DNA from 3 places in the Kitasatospora sp. NPDC127067 genome. Region 2 is predicted to be linked to each of the others. Evidence: riboswitches for the same ligand, from Rfam matches in the RefSeq annotation. Region 2 holds a riboswitch; each other region holds the start of a gene.

Region 1 (5,997 bases), on a different contig from region 2:
CGGGCGCGCGATAACCGGCCGTGAGCGCCTCCCCGCTGAATGTTGATCTTCGAATGCCGGGAGTCGCACCCCCGTGACCCTCCGTCAAACCATCCTCATGCTGTGAGACATCTCACGCGCCCCAGGTGCAACGTCGGCCCCCTCGGGTCGCGTCGAGGCAACCACCGGCGGTCGCGCGGGGATTGGGAGCGGAATGTCCGGATTGTAGGCAAAGTGCCCGGACCGGCGCCGGAAACGCACCGGGCTCCGGACCGCGACCGCGTGAAACCCACGCGGCAGCCGACTGCAAGCCGGACGGGCAGATGTCCTACGATCTCCGGCATGAGCACCGCAGCCATCCCGGGCGCGCCACTGCCCGTCCGTACTCCAGGCTCCCGTGCGCGGGGGCGCCACCGTCGTCCCGAGCGCCCCGAGATCCCGGCCGGCGCCCCGGCCCTGGTGCTCGCCGTGCCCGCGACCGCCGGGCCCGAGTCCCGCTCGGTCGTCGAGGAGTTGCTCTCGATCGTCCGCACCGAGCAGAACGGCGTCCGGACCGCGGTCGGCTACCTGCCCGGCAACGGCGGCGAGGGCACGGGCGGCGAGGACCGCACCGTGGCCGAGCTGCTGGCCATGGCGGCCGAGGCCGGGCTGCCGACGCCCGTCCTGGTGCCGCTGGTGCCCGGCCCGCACACCTTCCTGACCGAGCTTCACGCGCTCGCCGCCGAGTACGGCGCGCCCATCACCGACCCGCTGGGCCCGCACCCGCTGCTGGCCGAGGCCGTGCACGTCCGGCTGTCCGAGGCCGGGCTGGCCCGGGCCGACCGCGCCCGGCTGTTCGCCATCGCGACCGCCGCGGACGGCGTGGTGCTGACCACCGTCGGCGGCGAGGACGCGGCCGCGGCGGCCGGCATCACCGGCGTGCTGCTGGCCGCCCGACTGGCCGTGCCGGTCGTCGCCGCCGCGCTCGACGTGCCCGGCTCGGTGGCCGCGGCCGTCAACCACCTCAGGGACACCGGCTCGCAGCGCCCGGCGCTGGCCCCGCTGGTGATCGGCCCGGAGGCGGACTCCGAGCTGCTCGCCACCGCCGCCGAGGAGACCGGCTGCCCGTCGGCCGCGCCGCTGGGCTCGTACCCGTCGGTCGGCCAGCTGATCGCCTCCACCTACCTGGCGGCGCTGCCCGCGCCGTCCCCGGAGGACCTGGCACGGGCCGAGGCGGAGGCGGCGGCCGCCTCCGAGGCCGAGGGGGCCCCGGAGGGCGTCCGCGGCGCCCACGCGGCCTCCCAGGGGCCCGCAGGGCGGTAGTCGACGTCGCGCGCCGGTTCGCGCGCACCGAAGGGCCCGGAACGGCATGCGTTCCGGGCCCTTCGGTTTTGCTCCGCCCGCCCATGGCCGTCCCGCACGGAAGTCGGACGGCGATGAAGTGGAATGTCCGTTCTGGCCTTTTTGAAAGGAAATAGGAAACGCGGTCGCGGGCGCTCGCATCACAGCCGTCGCGGCATCCGCCGGGGCACTCCGGCCCGCGATTCGACGCGCCGTCACACCACTTCTGAAGTGCTGCCAGTTGTGGGCTTCCGCAACAGGGTTGCTTGAAAACGATCATTTACGATCATGGAGAGCGGCAATTTTGGCAGTTCCCACTAAACCGTGATGCGCATCACAGCCGTTTGCAGTTTGAACTTAAGTCTGATTAACGTGCTCCCCGTTCGTGACCACACGAACCCGGTTCATCCGCGACGCCGAGTCCTGCCGTCGGATGTCCTGGCAGCGCGAAATCGCACCACGGCAGGAGCGGGGGACCCACAGGTAAGTCGCCCCGGACCGATCTCCGGAACGGTCCAGGGCTAGGGGTGAAGCCGCGCCCACAGCGCGGCCGGGCAACTCCAGCCCGAATCCGACAGCTCACCTCGCAGGCGTGGGAGAGGACCGCGTCTTCATGCTGCCCACCAACGGCACTCGTCTGTCCAGCCGCACCCGTCGCGTGATCGCCGCCCTTGGCGTCGCGGGCGTCGGCCTCACCGTCCCCTGCATCGCCTCCGGCACCGCCTCCGCCGCCACCGTCGCCACCTGGGACAAGGTCGCCCAGTGCGAGAGCGGCGGCAACTGGAGCATCAACACGGGCAACGGCTTCTACGGCGGCCTCCAGTTCACCTCCAGCACCTGGTCCGCCTTCGGCGGCACCGCCTTCGCGGCGCGCGCCGACCTGGCCACCAAGGACCAGCAGATCGCCGTCGCCGAGAAGGTCCTCGCCTCGCAGGGCCCCGGCGCCTGGCCGGTGTGCTCGGTCCAGGCCGGCCTCACCAAGGGCGGCGCCGCGGCCGCCGTCGACACCTCGGCGGGCTCCACCGCGGGCTCGACCGCCGCCAAGCCCGCGCAGCCCACGCAGAGCGCCAAGCCGGCCGCCCCGGCCGCCAAGCCCGCTCCGCAGACCCAGGCCCCGGCCGCCAAGCCCGCCGCGCCCTCCGCGCCCGCCCAGGACGGCACGCAGGCCAGCACCGACTCCGCCGCCTCCGGAAACCGGAGCGACTGGGTCCAGAAGCGCCAGCAGCAGGCCCAGAACGGCGACTACACCGTGGTCGAGGGCGACTGGCTGTCCGCGATCGCCGACCAGCACAAGGTGCAGGGCGGCTGGCAGCGGCTGTACGAGCTCAACCGCGGCACCCTGACCGAGGGTCCGGACAGCATCTACCCGGGCCAGCAGCTGTCCTTCGGCGGCAACGGCCAGGCCCAGGCCGGCCAGGCCGCCACCGGCAAGTCCGGCTCGGACTTCACCTGGTTCGACCGCTCGCAGAAGTCCGGCCAGTCCGCGAACGGCGGTGCCGTGAACGCCCAGCCGACCGCGCAGGCCCAGACTCCGGCCGCCAAGCCGTCCACCAAGCCGGCCGCCAAGCCCGCTCCGCAGACCCAGGCTCCGGCCCAGACCCAGGCTCCGGCCGCCACCGGCAGCATGGCCGCCGCGGTCTCCTTCGCCGAGTCGAAGGTCGGTCAGGCGTACGTCTACGGCGGCACCGGCAACGGTGGCTGGGACTGCTCCGGCCTGACCCAGGCCGCGCTGCGCGCCGCGGGCGTCTCCGTCCCGCGCGTCGCCGCCGACCAGGCCGCCGCCAGCACCCACGTCTCGCTGGACAGCCTCCAGCCGGGCGACCTGCTGTTCTGGTCCAACAACGGCAAGGACTCCGGCGTCTACCACGTCGCGATCTACGTCGGCAACGGCAAGTACGTCGAGGCCGCCAACCCGAGCTCGGGCGTCCGCGAGCAGAGCATCGCCAACTGGGCCCCGGACTTCGCCGGCCGGGTCTGAGAACGGCGAACAGCCGACAGCCGACGGATAACAGCTGACAGATTTCATCATCTGTCAGCTGTCGTCCGAACGTTGACCGCCCACGCCCCCGGGGAGAGTCTGGTCGCTCCTCCCCGGGGGTTCCGGCATGCCTCCGGCCGTACCTCGTGGCAAATCCCCGCGGTGAAATCCCCGCGGTGAAATCCCCATGGCGAATCCCCGTGGTGGATCCCCGCCCCAACGGGCATGCTGCTGCTCTGCACCCGAGGAGGAGTCACATGGCCCAGGTCACCGTCACCCTCGACGCGAACCTCGCGATCGACGCGATGTTGCTCTCCGGCACCAAGAACCCGCAGGACGCCGTCGAACTGGTCCTGCGCGACTACCTGGCCCGCGGTCGCCGTACCGAGACCCGTACCGGCGAGGCGGCCGCCGGGCACCGACCGACCGTCGACCGCCCCACCGCCCAGGAGGGCTGACCGCCCGACGGCCCGGGGCGGCCGACCGCACGCACGCCGAAGGGCCCCGGAGAGCAACCGCCCTCCGGGGCCCTTCCGTCGGCCGTGGCGGCCGGGGTTCAGCGCGCGCAGGCCCCGGTGGACCCGCGCATCACCAGCTCCGGCTGGAACATGAACTCGCCGCGCTGGGCCGCGTTTCCGCCGACCTCCTCCAGCAGCGCGTCCACCGCCGCCGTGGCCATCGCCTCGACCGGCTGGCGGATCGTGGTCAACGGCGGCTCGGTGAACGCGATCAGCGGCGAGTCGTCGAAGCCGACCACCGACACGTCCTGCGGCACCGACAGCCCGCGCTGCCGCACCGCCCGGATCGCCCCGAGCGCCATCATGTCGCTCCCGCAGACGATCGCCGTGCAGCCCTTGTCGAGCAGCGCGCCGGCCGCCGCGTGCCCGCCCTCCACGCTGAACAGCGTGTGGTGGACGAGGTCGTCGGCCTGCTCCCGGGAGAGTCCGAGCACCTCGCGCAGCGCGGCCGTGAAGCCCTCGATCTTGCGCAGCACCGGCACGTACCGGCGCTGACCGACGGCCAGCCCGATCCGCTCGTGCCCGAGTTCGGCCAGGTGCTGGACGGCCATCCACATCGCGGCCCGGTCGTCCGGCGAGATGAACGGCGCGTCGATCTTCTCGCTGTAGCCGTTGATCAGCACGAACGGCACCCCGCGCCCGGCCAGCCGGGCGTAGCGGTCGTGGTCGGCGGTGGTGTCGGCGTGCAGCCCGGAGACGAAGACGATGCCCGCCACGCCCCGGTCCACCAGCATCTCCACCAGTTCGTCCTCGGTGGACCCGCCCGGAGTCTGGGTGCACAGCACCGGCGTGTAGCCGTGCCGGCTGAGCACCTGCTCGATCACCTGGGCCAGCGCGGGGAAGATCGGGTTGCTCAGCTCGGGCGTGATCAGACCGATCAGCCCGGCGCTGCGCTGGCGAAGACGGGTCGGCCGCTCGTACCCGAGCACGTCGAGCGCCGCCAGCACGGTCTGCCGGGTGGCGGCGGAAACGTTCGCCTTGCCGTTGAGCACGCGGGAGACGGTGGCTTCGCTGACCCCCGCCTGCGCCGCGATGTCTGAGAGTCGCGCCGTAGTCACGGTCCCAGAGCCTATTCCAACCACGTCAGACCGCCCACCAGCCGGTGCTGTCCGGAGCGAGCACCGTCTCGCCGCCGTTCACCACGAGGTCGGCCGAGCCCAGCAGCAGCGTGCCCGGGGCGGAGATCCGCACCGGTTCGCCGGTGGTGTTCACGGTGCAGACGAAGGCGCCGCGACGGAACGCCAGGGTGCCCTCGGGGCTCTCCAGCCACTCGACCCCGGTGCCGGCGCCGAGGTCGGGCTGCGCCCGGCGGACGGCCAGCGCGCTGCGGTAGAGCTCCAGGGTGGAGGTCGGGTCGCCGGTCTGCGCCTCGACGCTCAGCCCGGCCCACTCGGCCGGCTGGGGCAGCCAGGACGGCCCGCCGGCCACCGGCCCGAAGCCGTACGGGGCCTCGGTGCCGGACCACGGGATCGGGACGCGGCAGCCGTCGCGGTAGCCGTCCTGGCCGGCCTGACGGAAGAAGGACGGGTCCTGGCGGACCTCGTCGGGCAGGTCGGTGACGTCCGGCAGGCCGAGTTCCTCGCCCTGATAGACGTAGGCCGAGCCGGGCAGCGCGAGCATCAGCAGGGTGGCGGCGCGGGCGCGGCGCAGGCCGAGCTCGCGGTCGCCGGGGGTGCGGATCTGGGTGCCGAGGCCGGGCTCGTTGGCGAACCGGGTGGCGTGCCGGGTGACGTCGTGGTTGGAGAGCACCCAGGTGGTGGGGGCGTCGACCGGGCGCATCGAGTCGAGCGAGAGGTCGATCACCTCGCGCAGCGCGGTGGCGTCCCAACCGGTGCCCAGGTACTGGAAGTTGAAGGCCTGGTGCAGCTCGTCGGGGCGGACGTAGTTGGCGGTGCGCTGGACGGTCGGGGTCCACGCCTCGGCGACGCCGATCCGCTGCCCCGGGTACTCGTCGAGGATCTTGCGCCAGCTGCGGTAGATCTCGTGCACGCCGTCCTGGTCGAAGAACGGCATGACGTCGTTTCCGAGCAGCTTGAGCTGGTCGGCGCCGCCGAGGTCGGGCAGGCCGGGGGCCTTGACCAGGCCGTGGGCGACGTCGATGCGGAAGCCGTCCACGCCCATGTCGAGCCAGAAGCGCAGGATCGAGCGGAACTCGTCGGCGACGGCCGGGTTCTCCCAGTTGAAGTCGGGCTGCTCCGGGGC
Region 2 (5,997 bases):
CGCGCTGGCGAGGCTGGCGGTGGAGCACGCCGGCGAGGTGCCGGAGATCGAGGTGCTGCCCGGCTCGTACGACCTGCCGGGGTCGCGGCTGCTGGACCTGGTGACGGTGATGGACCGGCTGCGTTCCCCGGGCGGCTGCCCCTGGGACGCCGAGCAGACGCACGAGAGCCTGGTGAAGTACCTGGTCGAGGAGGCGTACGAGCTGGTCGAGGCGATCGAGGAGGGGGACCGGGAGGCGCTGCGCGAGGAGTTGGGCGACGTCCTGCTGCAGGTGTTCTTCCACTCCCGGATCGCCGAGGAGCACCCGACCGAGCCGTTCACCGTCGACGACGTGGCCGGGGACATCGTCGAGAAGCTGATGTACCGGCACCCGCACGTGTTCGGGGACGTCGAGGCCGGCGGCGCCGCCGAGGTGGAGGCGAACTGGGAGCAGCTGAAGGCGGCCGAGAAGGCGGACCGCGAGTCGGTGCTGGACGGCGTGCCGGCCGGGCTGCCCGCGCTGGCGTACGCGGCGAAGCTGGTGTCCCGGGTGCGCCGGGCGGGTTTCACGGGGGTGCCGGACGAGTCGTACGAGTTGCCGGTCGAGCTGACCGCCGACTCGGCGGGCCGGCTGCTGCTCGCGGTGGCGCAGCGGGCGCACGACGCCGGGGTGGACGTGGACGCGGCGCTGCGGTCGGCCGCGCGCGGTTACCGGGACGCGGTGCGCGCGGCCGAAGGCCTCAAGCCGGCCGGGGAGCCCGACGGGAAGTAGGCGCTCAGGCCGCCGTGGCGGTGTGCTCCGGGCACCGCTGCGGCGGGACGAGTTCGCCGATGGCCTCGCCGACGAGGACGACGAGTTCGGCGAGCCGCTCCAGGTCGAGGTGGTCGGGCAGTTCGGCCAGCGAGATGATCCGCTCGCCGTCCGGGCCGGCCACGGCGAACAGGTCGATCGGTCCGAGGTGCTTCTCGGCGGTGTCGACGAGGGCGGCGACGTCGCTGGGGCGGCGGATGTCGCCGCAGACGCCGACGACGGGGCAGCCCGGCCGGTCGAGTTCGGCGGCGAGGTCCTCGGCGATGCCGGCGTACTGGTCGGCGATGAGCATTCCGGAGGCGCCGGCCGCGGCGAACCGGCGGGCGAGTCCCGCGCCCGAACCGCCGTCGAGGACCGCGATGACGACGACTGACCCGCTGACCCGCATGGCCTGCTCCTCCCTGTGGACGACACCGCACCGGCGCCCACGCGTACTGCGGAGGATCGTAGGCACGTCCTGACCCTCCGCAACAGGGATTACCCCGCAGGTGACCAGGCTCACGCCCGCATCGCGGCCAAGAGTCGGCCAAGAGCTGTCCATTGACCGTCCGCGGACAGTCAACGGGCCGTCCATGAACCGTCCATGGGCCGTCCACGGAGCATCGGCGGCCCGCCGGAGCGGGGCGTGCCCGTCGCACCGGATACGGTCGGTCCATGCCAGCTCAGCCCGACTCCGCCCGGCCCGCCGCCACGCCGTCCGACGCCACCGCCCCGCAGCTGTTCACCTGGGAGTTCGCCTCCGATCCGTACCCCGCCTACGCCTGGCTGCGCGAGCACGCCCCGGTGCACCGCACCACGCTGCCGAGCGGGGTGGAGGCCTGGCTGGTGACCCGGTACGCGGACGCCCGGCAGGCGCTCGCGGACAGCCGGCTGTCGAAGAACCCGGCGCACCACAGCGAGCAGGCGCACCGCACCGGCCGGGTGGGCATCCCGGGGGAGCGGCAGGCGGACCTGATGACCCACCTGCTGAACATCGACCCGCCGGACCACACCCGGCTGCGCCGGCTGGTGTCGAAGGCGTTCACCCCGCGCCGGGTGGCCGAGTTCGAGCCGCGGGTGCAGCAGCTCACCGACCGGCTGATCGACGGCTTCGCGCAGCGCGGTTCGGCGGACCTGATCCACGAGTTCGCCTTCCCGCTCCCCATCTACGCGATCTGCGACATGCTGGGCGTGCCGGCCGAGGACCAGGACGACTTCCGGGACTGGGCCGGGATGATGGTGCGCCACACGAAGCCGGGCCACGGCGGCGGCCAGCGCGGCGGCGTGGGGCGGGCGGTGAAGCGGATGCGGGCGTACCTGCTGGAGCTGATCCACCGCAAGCGCGCGGACCTCGGGGACGACCTGATCTCGGGCCTGATCCGGGCGAGTGACCACGGTGAGCACCTGACCGAGAACGAGGCCGCGGCGATGGCCTTCATCCTCCTGTTCGCGGGTTTCGAGACCACCGTGAACCTGATCGGCAACGGCACGTACGCCCTGCTGCGCAATCCGGAGCAGCGCCGGTTGCTGCAGGAGTCGGTGGCCCGCGGGGAGAGCGCGCTGCTGGAGACCGGGATCGAGGAACTCCTGCGCTACGACGGGCCGGTGGAGATGGCGACCTGGCGGTTCGCGACCCGGCCGCTGACCATCGGCGGGGTGGACATCCCGGTCGGCGACCCGGTGCTGGTGGTGCTCGCCGCGGCGGACCGCGACCCGGCCCGGTTCGCGGCCGAGAACACCCTGGACCTGGCCCGGACGGACAACCCCCACCTGGGCTTCGGGCACGGCATCCACTACTGCATCGGCGCTCCGCTCGCCCGCTTGGAGGGTCGTGCCGCGCTGACCACGCTGCTTTCCCGGCTGCCCGATCTCCGGCTCGCGGAAAGCGCGGACGACCTGCGGTGGCGCGGTGGCCTGATCATGCGTGGGCTGCGCGAACTCCCGGTGGAATTCAGTCCGGAGAGCCGTTCCCCGCACGCCTCTCCGCAGACCCCTCCGCACGCTCCTTCGCAGGCCTCTCCGCAGGCCTCGTCGAACACTCCCGCCACGCCTCCGACCTGCTGAGATCGCACTGACGGGACGTCGCGAACCACCTGCCGACGGGGGTGTGAACACCCATCAATCCGGACATAACACCGCCGTTGGTAGGCGATCGAACACGCGCCGTAATTATTGTGTGATATCGACGATATGAGCTTGTGATTGGTCTGATGATCTGTCTACTCTCCCTGGAGTTCGCAGCTGCGGACCTCGTACGCGGAACGCCGAGTCCTGCCCGCCGCGTCACGGGAAACCGACCAGAACCCTGGGCAGGGGCGGGGGAACCAGGTTTGTTGCCGTCTCCCCACGGCTTGGGGTGAAGCCGCCCGAGCGGAATCGTTTCCGCATACGGCGGCCGGGCCACCTCCCGGTCCGAACCCGACAGCTCACCTCGCAGGCGTGCGGAGAGGGACCTCTTCATGCTGTTCGTTGGAACTGGCCGTCACCGTCGTCGCACCCAGGCCGAGAAGGCCATCGCCGTCGCCGGTGTGGCCGGCGTCGGACTCGCGATGCCGCTCCTCACCGCCACCGGCGCCTCCGCCGCCCCCGCCTCCACCTGGGACGCGGTCGCCCAGTGCGAGGCCGGTGGCAACTGGAGCATCAACACCGGCAACGGCTTCTACGGCGGCCTCCAGTTCACCTCCAGCACCTGGAAGGCGTACGGCGGCACCGCCTACGCGCCGCAGGCCAACCAGGCCAGCAAGGCCCAGCAGATCTCGGTCGCCGAGAAGGTGCTGGCCTCGCAGGGCCCGGGTGCCTGGCCGGTCTGCTCCCAGAAGGCCGGTCTGACCAAGGGCGGCGCCCCGGCCGCGGTCGACACCTCCTCGGACGCCAAGCCGCAGTCCGCCCCCAAGCAGCAGACCCCGAAGCCCGCCGCCAAGCCGGCCGAGAAGCCGGTCGCGCAGCAGCCCGCCGCCCAGAAGCAGGCCCCGAAGCCCGCCGCGCAGCCGGTCCAGCAGGCCGCCCCGCAGCAGCAGGCGCAGCCGCAGACCCCGGGCTTCTCCGGCAAGGCCGGCTGGGACGCCGACGCCAAGGTGTACTGGTACCAGAGCAACGGCGCCTGGTACTGGACCAGCCACCAGAGCGTCTACCAGCAGTACGCCGGCCAGGCCGCCGCCCAGCCGCAGTACGCCCCGCAGGCCGCGCAGTCGGCCCCGCAGGCCACCGGCCACGACTACACCGTCCGCGCCGGTGACACCCTGTCGACCATCGCCGCCGCCCAGGGCGTGTCCGGCGGCTGGCACGCGCTGTACGAGCAGAACCACGGCACGGTCGGCGGCGACCCGAACCTGATCATGCCCGGCCAGGTGCTGCACCTCGGCTGACCCGGCCCGCTCGACGCCGGCCAGCTCGACGCCGGCCCGCCCGCCGCGCCCGGCGCCGACGCCGCCTCACCCCGCCGTCCGAAGGGGACCGGTCCTACCGGTCCCCTTCGTCCGCATTCGCCCGCTCCGGTGGGACAAGCTGGGACAAGCAGGTGAACTACCGGTGGGTAGTGGGGCCACACGCTGAGACGGGACCGAGGCGGACGTGGCCCCGGGAGCCCGGGCGGTTAGGCTCTGGTCGTAACGACTCCGCAATCGTCCTGCTGACAGCACCACCGTCAGACCGGACCCTGCTTCCGCAAGGAGATGCCTCGTGCCGTCCATCGATGTCGTCGTAGCCCGTGAGATCCTCGACTCCCGCGGCAACCCCACGGTCGAGGTCGAGGTCGGCCTCGACGACGGCAGCACGGGTCGTGCCGCTGTCCCGTCGGGTGCTTCCACCGGTGCCTTCGAGGCGCTGGAGCTGCGTGACGGTGACAAGAACCGCTACTTCGGCAAGGGCGTCGAGAAGGCCGTCCTGGCCGTCATCGAGCAGATCGGCCCGGAGCTGGTCGGCTACGACGCCACCGAGCAGCGCCTGATCGACCAGGCCATGCTGGACCTGGACGCCACCCCGGACAAGTCCTCGCTCGGCGCCAACGCCATCCTGGGCGTCTCGCTGGCCGTCGCGCACGCCGCCTCCGAGGCCAGCGACCTGCCGCTGTTCCGCTACCTGGGCGGCCCGAACGCGCACGTCCTGCCGGTCCCGATGATGAACATCCTCAACGGTGGGTCGCACGCGGACTCCAACGTCGACATCCAGGAGTTCATGATCGCCCCGATCGGCGCGGAGTCCTTCTCCGAGGCCGTCCGCTGGGGCGTCGAGGTCTACCACACGCTCAAGGGCGTGCTGAAGGAGCGCGGCCTGTCCACCGGTCTGGGCGACGAGGGCGGCTTCGCCCCGAACCTGGACTCCAACCGCGAGGCGCTGGACCTCATCGTCGAGGCCATCGAGAAGGCCGGCTACGTGCCCGGCCGTGACGTCGCGCTGGCCCTGGACGTCGCCTCCTCCGAGTTCTACGAGGACGGCGCCTACCAGTTCGAGGGCAAGGACCTCACCGCCGCCGAGCTCATCGAGTACTACGCCGAGCTGGTCGCCGCCTACCCGCTGGTCTCCATCGAGGACCCGCTGGACGAGTCCGACTGGGACGGTTGGAAGGCCATGACCGACAAGCTGGGCGACAAGGTCCAGCTGGTCGGCGACGACCTGTTCGTCACCAACCCGGCCCGCCTGGCCCGCGGCATCGAGACCGGCACCGCCAACGCGCTGCTGGTGAAGGTGAACCAGATCGGCTCGCTGACCGAGACCCTGGACGCCGTCGAGCTGGCCCAGCGCAACGGCTACCGCTGCATGATGTCGCACCGCTCCGGCGAGACCGAGGACGTCACCATCGCCGACCTGGCCGTCGCCACCAACTGCGGCCAGATCAAGACCGGTGCCCCGGCCCGCTCCGAGCGCGTCGCCAAGTACAACCAGCTGCTGCGCATCGAGGAGATCCTCGACGACGCCGCCGAGTACGCCGGCCGCGGCGCCTTCCCGCGCTTCCGCTCCGCGGAGTAGCAGGAACGGCCGCTCGTGGAGCGACCGGGTCCGGCCGCTGTGCGGAGCGATCCGCACGGCGAGCACGAGGGCCGGGCGCTCCCGGTAGCGCACGCCTGACCGGTGCCCCGCCGTTCACCCCGTAGGGTGGACGGCGGGGCACCGTCGCGACCAGGAGGGGATACGGGAGATGGCTGGCTGGAGGATCCCGGGCTTGGCGGCCCGGCCCCGGTTCACGAGCCGGGCGACCGTCCTCGTCCTGGTGCTCTGTTCGCTGGTGGCGA
Region 3 (5,997 bases), on a different contig from region 2:
CGCCGTAGGGTGCGCGGGTGCCGTGCGGCAGATGGGCGTCGGCATGGTCCAGCAGGTGCGAGAGCCGGTGCGCGCAGGCCTCGGCGACGGTCTCCAGGACGTCCAGGTCGCGGCGCGGGACGGTGCCCCGGTGGGCCAGCGCGAGGGCGAGCACCCCGATCGGCCGCTCGTCCACGACCATCGGCAGGGCGATCACGGCGACCATCCCGGTGCCCAGTCCGGCGTTCGCGTTCGGGTAGTCGACGCTGGTGTGCTCGGGGCTGAGCAGGTACGGGCGCCGCAGCCGCAGGGCCATCGCGGCGGGCAGCTCCCCGGCCGGATCGACCACGCCGTAGCGCTCGTGCGCCCAGTCCGGCAGCCCGTGCGAGGCGGTCAGCCGGAGCATCCCGGCGGAGTCCAGCAGGTACAGCGCGGACCCCTCGCCGGTGATCCAGCTCGGGCCCTCGGCCAGTACGGTGCCGAGCAGCTCGGCGGCGCTGGTGCAGCCGAGCAGCAGGCGCACGCAGCGCATCGCACTGCGCGCGGTCGGACTGTCGGCGGGCTCCAGGGGCACTGACCCTTAATACCCCATTTCCCCAAGCGGTGAATGGTTCCTCAAGAGGTGAACGGGGACCGGGCCGTCGCACCGGCACCGGCGAGGTGGCCGTCCGCACCGGCGGTCGTCCGGGCGCGGCCCGGCGCGGGAAGTCGGCCCGGCCGGCTTCCGGCGCGCGGGCGGTGCCGCCCTCCGGGTCCGTGCGGGCCGGCCCCCTACGCGGGCCAGGCGCGGAGGCCGGTGGTGAGGGTGGCGATGAGGCGGTCGTGGGTGGTGGCGAGGTCCTCGGCCAGCCGGAAGCCGCCGGCGGTGGTGAGGGAGGCGAAGCCGTGGGCGAGGGAGCGGACGGTGCGGGCGGCGTGGATCGCCTCGGAGCCTTCGAGGCCGTACTCCCGCAGGACGGCGATGATCACGCCGACGAGTCGGGCGCCCGCGCGGGCCAGGTCGTCGTCGGGCTGCGGGGCCTGGGGGAGGGCGTTGTAGCGGTGCGGGTGCGCGGTGGCGTACGCGTGGTAGGCGCGCAGCACGGCGGCGACGGCGTCGTCCCCGCTGCGCCCGACGGCCGCCTCGGCCAGCCGGTCGGCCAGGTCCCCGGTGACCCGTACGGCGATCAGCAGCCGCAGCGCGGCGAGGCCGCCGCTGACGTGCTTGTACAGCGAGGGGGTGGCGACCCCGGCCCGGGCGGCGACGGAGGCCAGCGTGAGGGCCTCGGCGCCCTGCTCGTCGATGAGGGCGAGGGCGTGGTCGACGACCTGGTCGGGGGTCAGTCCTACGCGGGGCATGGGTTCGGGCTCTCCGTACGGATGACGTCGGGTGGATCGGGCGGGGCCAGGCAGGGGCGGGCGGTGGGGACGGGCGGGGCTCAGCCGAGCTCGGCGAGGAACGGCAGCAGGGCGTCGGCGGTGGCCGTGGGGTTGTCGGCCATCGGGTAGTGCCCGGACCCCTCGATCATCACCTTGCGCGCGCCGAGCGCGGCGGCCTGCCGGTCGGCGACGAGCTGCGGCTTCGGGAAGTCGGGGTCCTTGCTGCCCATGACCACCAGGGCCGGGCACCGCACCGCGGCCGTCCAGCCGACCGGTGCCGAGTCGCCGTGGACGTACCCGCGGGTGGCGGTCTTCCGCCCCGGGGTGCGCAGCGCGGCGACCAGTCCGTCCACGTACGCGTCGAAGTCGGCGGGCTTGGCGCCCGGGAAGGCCATCCGGCGCAGGTAGAAGCCCCAGGAGGCCGGCCAGTGGACGAGGGCGGCGCCCATCAGGCCCATGACGCCGCGCATCAGGGCGCCCGGCGGCGGGTTCTCGACGAAGGCGTTGAGCAGGACGATCCCGGCGACCCGCTCGGGCGCGTCGCCGGCGGCCCTGACGACGGTCGCCCCGGTGTAGGAGTTCCCGGCGAGGACGGCGCGCTCGATGCCGAGGTGGTCGAGCAGGGCGAGGACGTCGCCGGCGATGGCGGCCGGGCCGTAGTCGTCCCACTCGACGGAGGACTCGCCGAAGCCCCGCAGGTCCACGGTGACGACGCGGTGGCCGGCGGCGACGAGCAGCGGGCGCAGGTGCCGGTAGGCGGCCCGGCTGTCGAGCATGCCCGGGAGCAGGACGACGGGGGTGCCGTCGCCCTGCCGGGTGTCGTCGAAGGCGATCCGGCCGCCGGGAACGGTCAGGTACTGGGTGCTCGGGGTGGTGGTGCCGTTCATGGGGTCCTCCTCGGGCCGCCGGTGCGGGACATCGGCGTGCGGGCCGATAGCCATAAAGCTAAGGCTAATAGCCTTAGCCGTCAAGCGGACGGCCGGGCGAGGGCTGGAGCGGAAGGAGTGGAAGGGGCGATCAGACTCCCTCCACCTTGAACGGGTCGTGCTCGCTGAGCAGCTTCTCCAGCCTGGCCTGGTCCACCCGGGTGACCATCTCGTTGGACTCCTGCCGGTCCCGGATCACCTTCGCCAGCGTGAACGCCGAGGTGACGGTGTAGAGGAGGCCGATCCCGAGGAAGGCCCTGGTCCATCCGCCGACCGGCAGGTAGGCGATCCCGACGGCGAGGGCGACGCCCGACAGGGCGAAGGAGAGGACGGCCTGGATGTGGTACGCGGCCGTGGTGCGGGTCTGCATCGATGTGCTCATGGCGCCAGGATGTGGCCGCCCGGCCGGGGCGCACATGAGTAGGAGTACTCAGATCGGACCGTGTGCCAGGGGGGTGTTCGCCGGTGTCGTTCGTTGACGTCCGATCACTTTGCCCTAGGCTGCTCCGAACGGATGGCTTGGAATCAGAGCCTCCTAGGATTAACGTTTGATAACGCAGCGCGGTTGTCAACGCCGTACCCAGACGGCACCGTGCGCCGTCGCCTAATCCCGCCGACCCGCCTCCGGGCAGGTCAGGGAGCCGGGGAACCACGTTCCTTGGGGTGAATCGGCGGGGCCCCGGCCCAGCCGTAGGAGACCTTCCTGCTCCGAACCCGTCAGCTAACCCGGTAGGCGCGAAGGAAGGAAAGGAGCGCGCCTCCGTGGCGTCGACGCACACCCCGGCACACCCGGCCGGCTTCGCAGCCGGTACCCAGCTCCTCGACCACCCCGGCACGGACGGCCCCGAGGCCTTCGGCCCGGAGGACTTCCCCTCGGAGGTCGAGACCAACCGCCACCGGATGCCGCGTCAGACCCGCGGAGCCTCCCCACTGCTCGGCGTCACCGCCGTCGCCGCCACCCTGGGCGCCACCGGCTTCGCCTCGGCGACCCCGGCCGCCGCCCCCGCCGTCGAGGCCCCGGACGAGACCCTGGTCGCCCTCTCCGCCGACCCCGGCCTCGCGCTCGCCGCCCGCATCCAGCACCAGGCCGACAGCCAGCGCACCGCCGCCGAGGAGACCGCCCGGCTCCAGGCCGCGCAGGAGGCGGAGGCCAAGGCCGTCGCCAAGGAGGCCGAGGCCAAGCGCGCCGCCGAGGAGGCCGAGCGGGTCAAGGCCGCCGCCCTCACCCTCCCGGTGAAGGACTACCGGCTCTCCGCCCACTACGGCCAGAGCGCCCGCTACTGGGCCAACCTGCACACCGGCCTGGACTTCGCCGCCGACACCGGCACCCCGGTCTACGCGCTCGGCCAGGGCACCATCACCTCGGCCGGCTGGGCCGGCTCGTACGGCTACCGGATCGTCGAGACCCTGCCCGACGGCACCGAGATCTGGTACTGCCACCTCTCCTCGATCACCAAGGGCTCCGGCAAGGTCGCCCCCGGCCAGCAGATCGGCAAGGTCGGCGCGACCGGCAACGTCACCGGGCCGCACCTGCACATGGAGGTCCGCCCCGGCGGCGGCGCCCCGGTCGACCCGGAGCCCTGGCTCCAGCAGCGCGGCCTCAACCCCTGACCCGCGCCAGAAACCCGACGCACCCGCGAGAGGCCCGCGCACCCGCGAGAGGCCCGCGCACCCGCGCGAGAAACCCGACGTGCACGCGAGAAGGCCCCGGCCCGGAGCAGCCGCTCCGGGCCGGGGCCTTCGTGCGAGGTCTCACTCCTCGGCGGGCAGCTGCGCCAGGTACGCCTCGATCTCCTCCTGGCCCGGCTCCGGCGCCAGCTCCGGGAACTCCGTCACCAGCAGCCGGGGCAGCCCCGGCACCGTCCACCCGCCGAACAGGTCGAGCGCCGCGTCGACCGCCGCCTCCTCGAACTGCCCGAAGTCGCCGGCCAGTTCGTCCGGCATCGGCCGCCCCTGCGCGGTCAGCTCGGCCAGGTTGCGGTAGCTGCGCCGCATCAGGCCCTGCTCCAGCAGCCGCCGGGCGCCGTCCGTGGCCATGCCGACCGACAGCACCCGGCCCGGGCCCCAGCCCTGCTCGTCCGGCTCGTCCAGCCAGCCGGCCGGCACCAGCGCCTCGTACGCGGCCAGCCGGTCCTCCTCCGCGAGCTCCGCGAAGCCGGCCAGCCAGTCCCGCACCGCCGCCCCGTCCGTGACGTCCACCCCGTACGCGTGCAGCAGCACCGCGTACAGCCGGGGCCAGGTCACCAGGTCGGCGCGGCGCAGCAGCCCGGCCGCGACCTCGCCCTGCCACTCGGCCTCCTCGTGCAGCCGCTCCTGGCGCTTGGCGTTCAGCCGCCGGGCCGCCCGCTGGTGGTCGATCAGCAGCCGGACGGCGTCGCCGTAGGCGAGCGGGTCCTCCTCGGGTGCGGGTTGGACGTACAGGTGGAGCCGCTCGTACAGCAGGTGCTCCACCGCGTCGGAGGTCAGTTCCGGCCAGCCGTCGTGCATCCTGCCGTCGCCCAGCTCCAGCAGCGCCAGCACCGCGCGCAGCGGCGCCTCGGCCACCGGCGCGCGGTCCTGCCCGGCCGCCCAGGCGAGCAGGTCGGCGGCCTTGGTGCGGGGGGCGAGCCGCAGGTCTTCGTCGTTCATAGTCCGAACGGTAGCCGCCGGGCGGGGATAGGGTCGGCAGCCATGGTCCCCGTACGACTCACCGGCCCGCGACTGGCCGTCCGCGAGTACCACCTCACCGAGGACGACGTGGACGCGCTGCACGCGCTGTTCGGCGACCCGGAGGTCACCCGCCACCTGCCCTTCGGGCCGAGCGGCCGGGAGGACTGCGCCGACCAGATCGAGCTCTACCTGGAGGAGGCGATGGCCGAGGAGCGGGACACCTACCGGCTCGCCGTCACCAGGCTCGCCGACGCCGAGGAGCCGGCGGACGCGACGCCGATCGGGCAGGCCTCGCTCACCCTGGACGGGCACCGCGCCGCTCAGCTCGGGTGCGTGCTGGCCCGCGCGTCCTGGGGCCGCGGCTACGCGGGCGAGACCGTCGGCCTGCTCTGCGACTTCGCCTTCGGCGCCCTGGACCTGCACCGGCTGGCCGCCCGGGTCGCCGTGGACAACGCCGCCTCCGTGAAGGTGCTCACCGGGCTGGGCTTCCGGCTGGAGGGCCGGCTGCGGCACGACGCGTTCAAGGACGGCGTCTGGTCCGACTCGTTCCTCTACGCGCTGCTCGCCGACGAGTGGCCGGGGGCGTGCACGCGGGGGCGGACGACCGGCTGACCGCCCGGGCCACGGACCACCGGCCGACCCCCCACCGGCTCACCCCCCTCTACCGGCTCACCCCCCTCCAGCGGCCGCCCGGTGGAGGGGGGTTAACCCCACCCCGGATCCGCCAGGCCTCCGGATCCCGGCCGGCCGGCCCGTCCACCAGACTGGAGCCTGTCAGCGGGACGAACGACCGACAGTACGAGGGGCCGGGGGCCGGGAGCATGAGCAGCAGCCGCAGCATGGAGGACCGGGAGTGGGACGTCCTGGGCGGTCACGGTGACGACCCGCGCCCGGCCCGGGTCCGCCGGACCGAGCGGCGGCCGGCCGTGTGGCGGGCGCCGTTCTCGGCGTACTACTACCGCGAGGTCGGTTACGCGCTCAGCGGCCTGCCGGTGGCGATCGTCGGCTTCGTCGTCTCGATCACCCTGTTCTGCCTCGGCCTCGGCACCTTCGTGACCGTCATCGGCCTGCCCGTGCTGGGCGC

The links. Region 2 has a riboswitch for cyclic di-AMP ahead of ACFWJ4_RS05285 (transglycosylase family protein). Riboswitches for the same ligand answer to the same signal wherever they lie in the genome.
Region 1: another riboswitch for cyclic di-AMP. It lies ahead of ACFWJ4_RS05805 (transglycosylase family protein); the one in region 2 lies ahead of ACFWJ4_RS05285 (transglycosylase family protein).
Region 3: another riboswitch for cyclic di-AMP. It lies ahead of ACFWJ4_RS25605 (M23 family metallopeptidase); the one in region 2 lies ahead of ACFWJ4_RS05285 (transglycosylase family protein).

The regions. Positions count from the first base shown of each region.
Region 1 is NZ_JBHXEM010000008.1:116,189-122,185, reverse strand. It holds gene ACFWJ4_RS05810 (hypothetical protein) at 322-1,281, shown strand; cyclic di-AMP (ydaO/yuaA leader) riboswitch at 1,735-1,905, shown strand; gene ACFWJ4_RS05805 (transglycosylase family protein) at 1,892-3,277, shown strand; gene ACFWJ4_RS05800 (hypothetical protein) at 3,535-3,735, shown strand; gene ACFWJ4_RS05795 (LacI family DNA-binding transcriptional regulator) at 3,834-4,853, opposite strand; gene ACFWJ4_RS05790 (glycoside hydrolase family 13 protein) at 4,879-5,997, opposite strand, start outside.
Region 2 is NZ_JBHXEM010000007.1:124,494-130,490, forward strand. It holds gene ACFWJ4_RS05270 (MazG family protein) at 1-751, shown strand, start outside; gene ACFWJ4_RS05275 (SDR family NAD(P)-dependent oxidoreductase) at 756-1,178, opposite strand; gene ACFWJ4_RS05280 (cytochrome P450) at 1,445-2,833, shown strand; cyclic di-AMP (ydaO/yuaA leader) riboswitch at 3,055-3,223, shown strand; gene ACFWJ4_RS05285 (transglycosylase family protein) at 3,229-4,134, shown strand; gene eno (phosphopyruvate hydratase) at 4,448-5,734, shown strand; gene ACFWJ4_RS05295 (septum formation initiator family protein) at 5,904-5,997, shown strand, end outside.
Region 3 is NZ_JBHXEM010000070.1:22,826-28,822, forward strand. It holds gene ACFWJ4_RS25585 (SpoIIE family protein phosphatase) at 1-553, opposite strand, end outside; gene ACFWJ4_RS25590 (TetR/AcrR family transcriptional regulator) at 751-1,317, opposite strand; gene ACFWJ4_RS25595 (alpha/beta fold hydrolase) at 1,398-2,225, opposite strand; gene ACFWJ4_RS25600 (YiaA/YiaB family inner membrane protein) at 2,356-2,646, opposite strand; cyclic di-AMP (ydaO/yuaA leader) riboswitch at 2,856-3,014, shown strand; gene ACFWJ4_RS25605 (M23 family metallopeptidase) at 3,027-3,875, shown strand; gene ACFWJ4_RS25610 (hypothetical protein) at 4,017-4,892, opposite strand; gene ACFWJ4_RS25615 (GNAT family N-acetyltransferase) at 4,935-5,525, shown strand; gene ACFWJ4_RS25620 (sensor domain-containing protein) at 5,735-5,997, shown strand, end outside.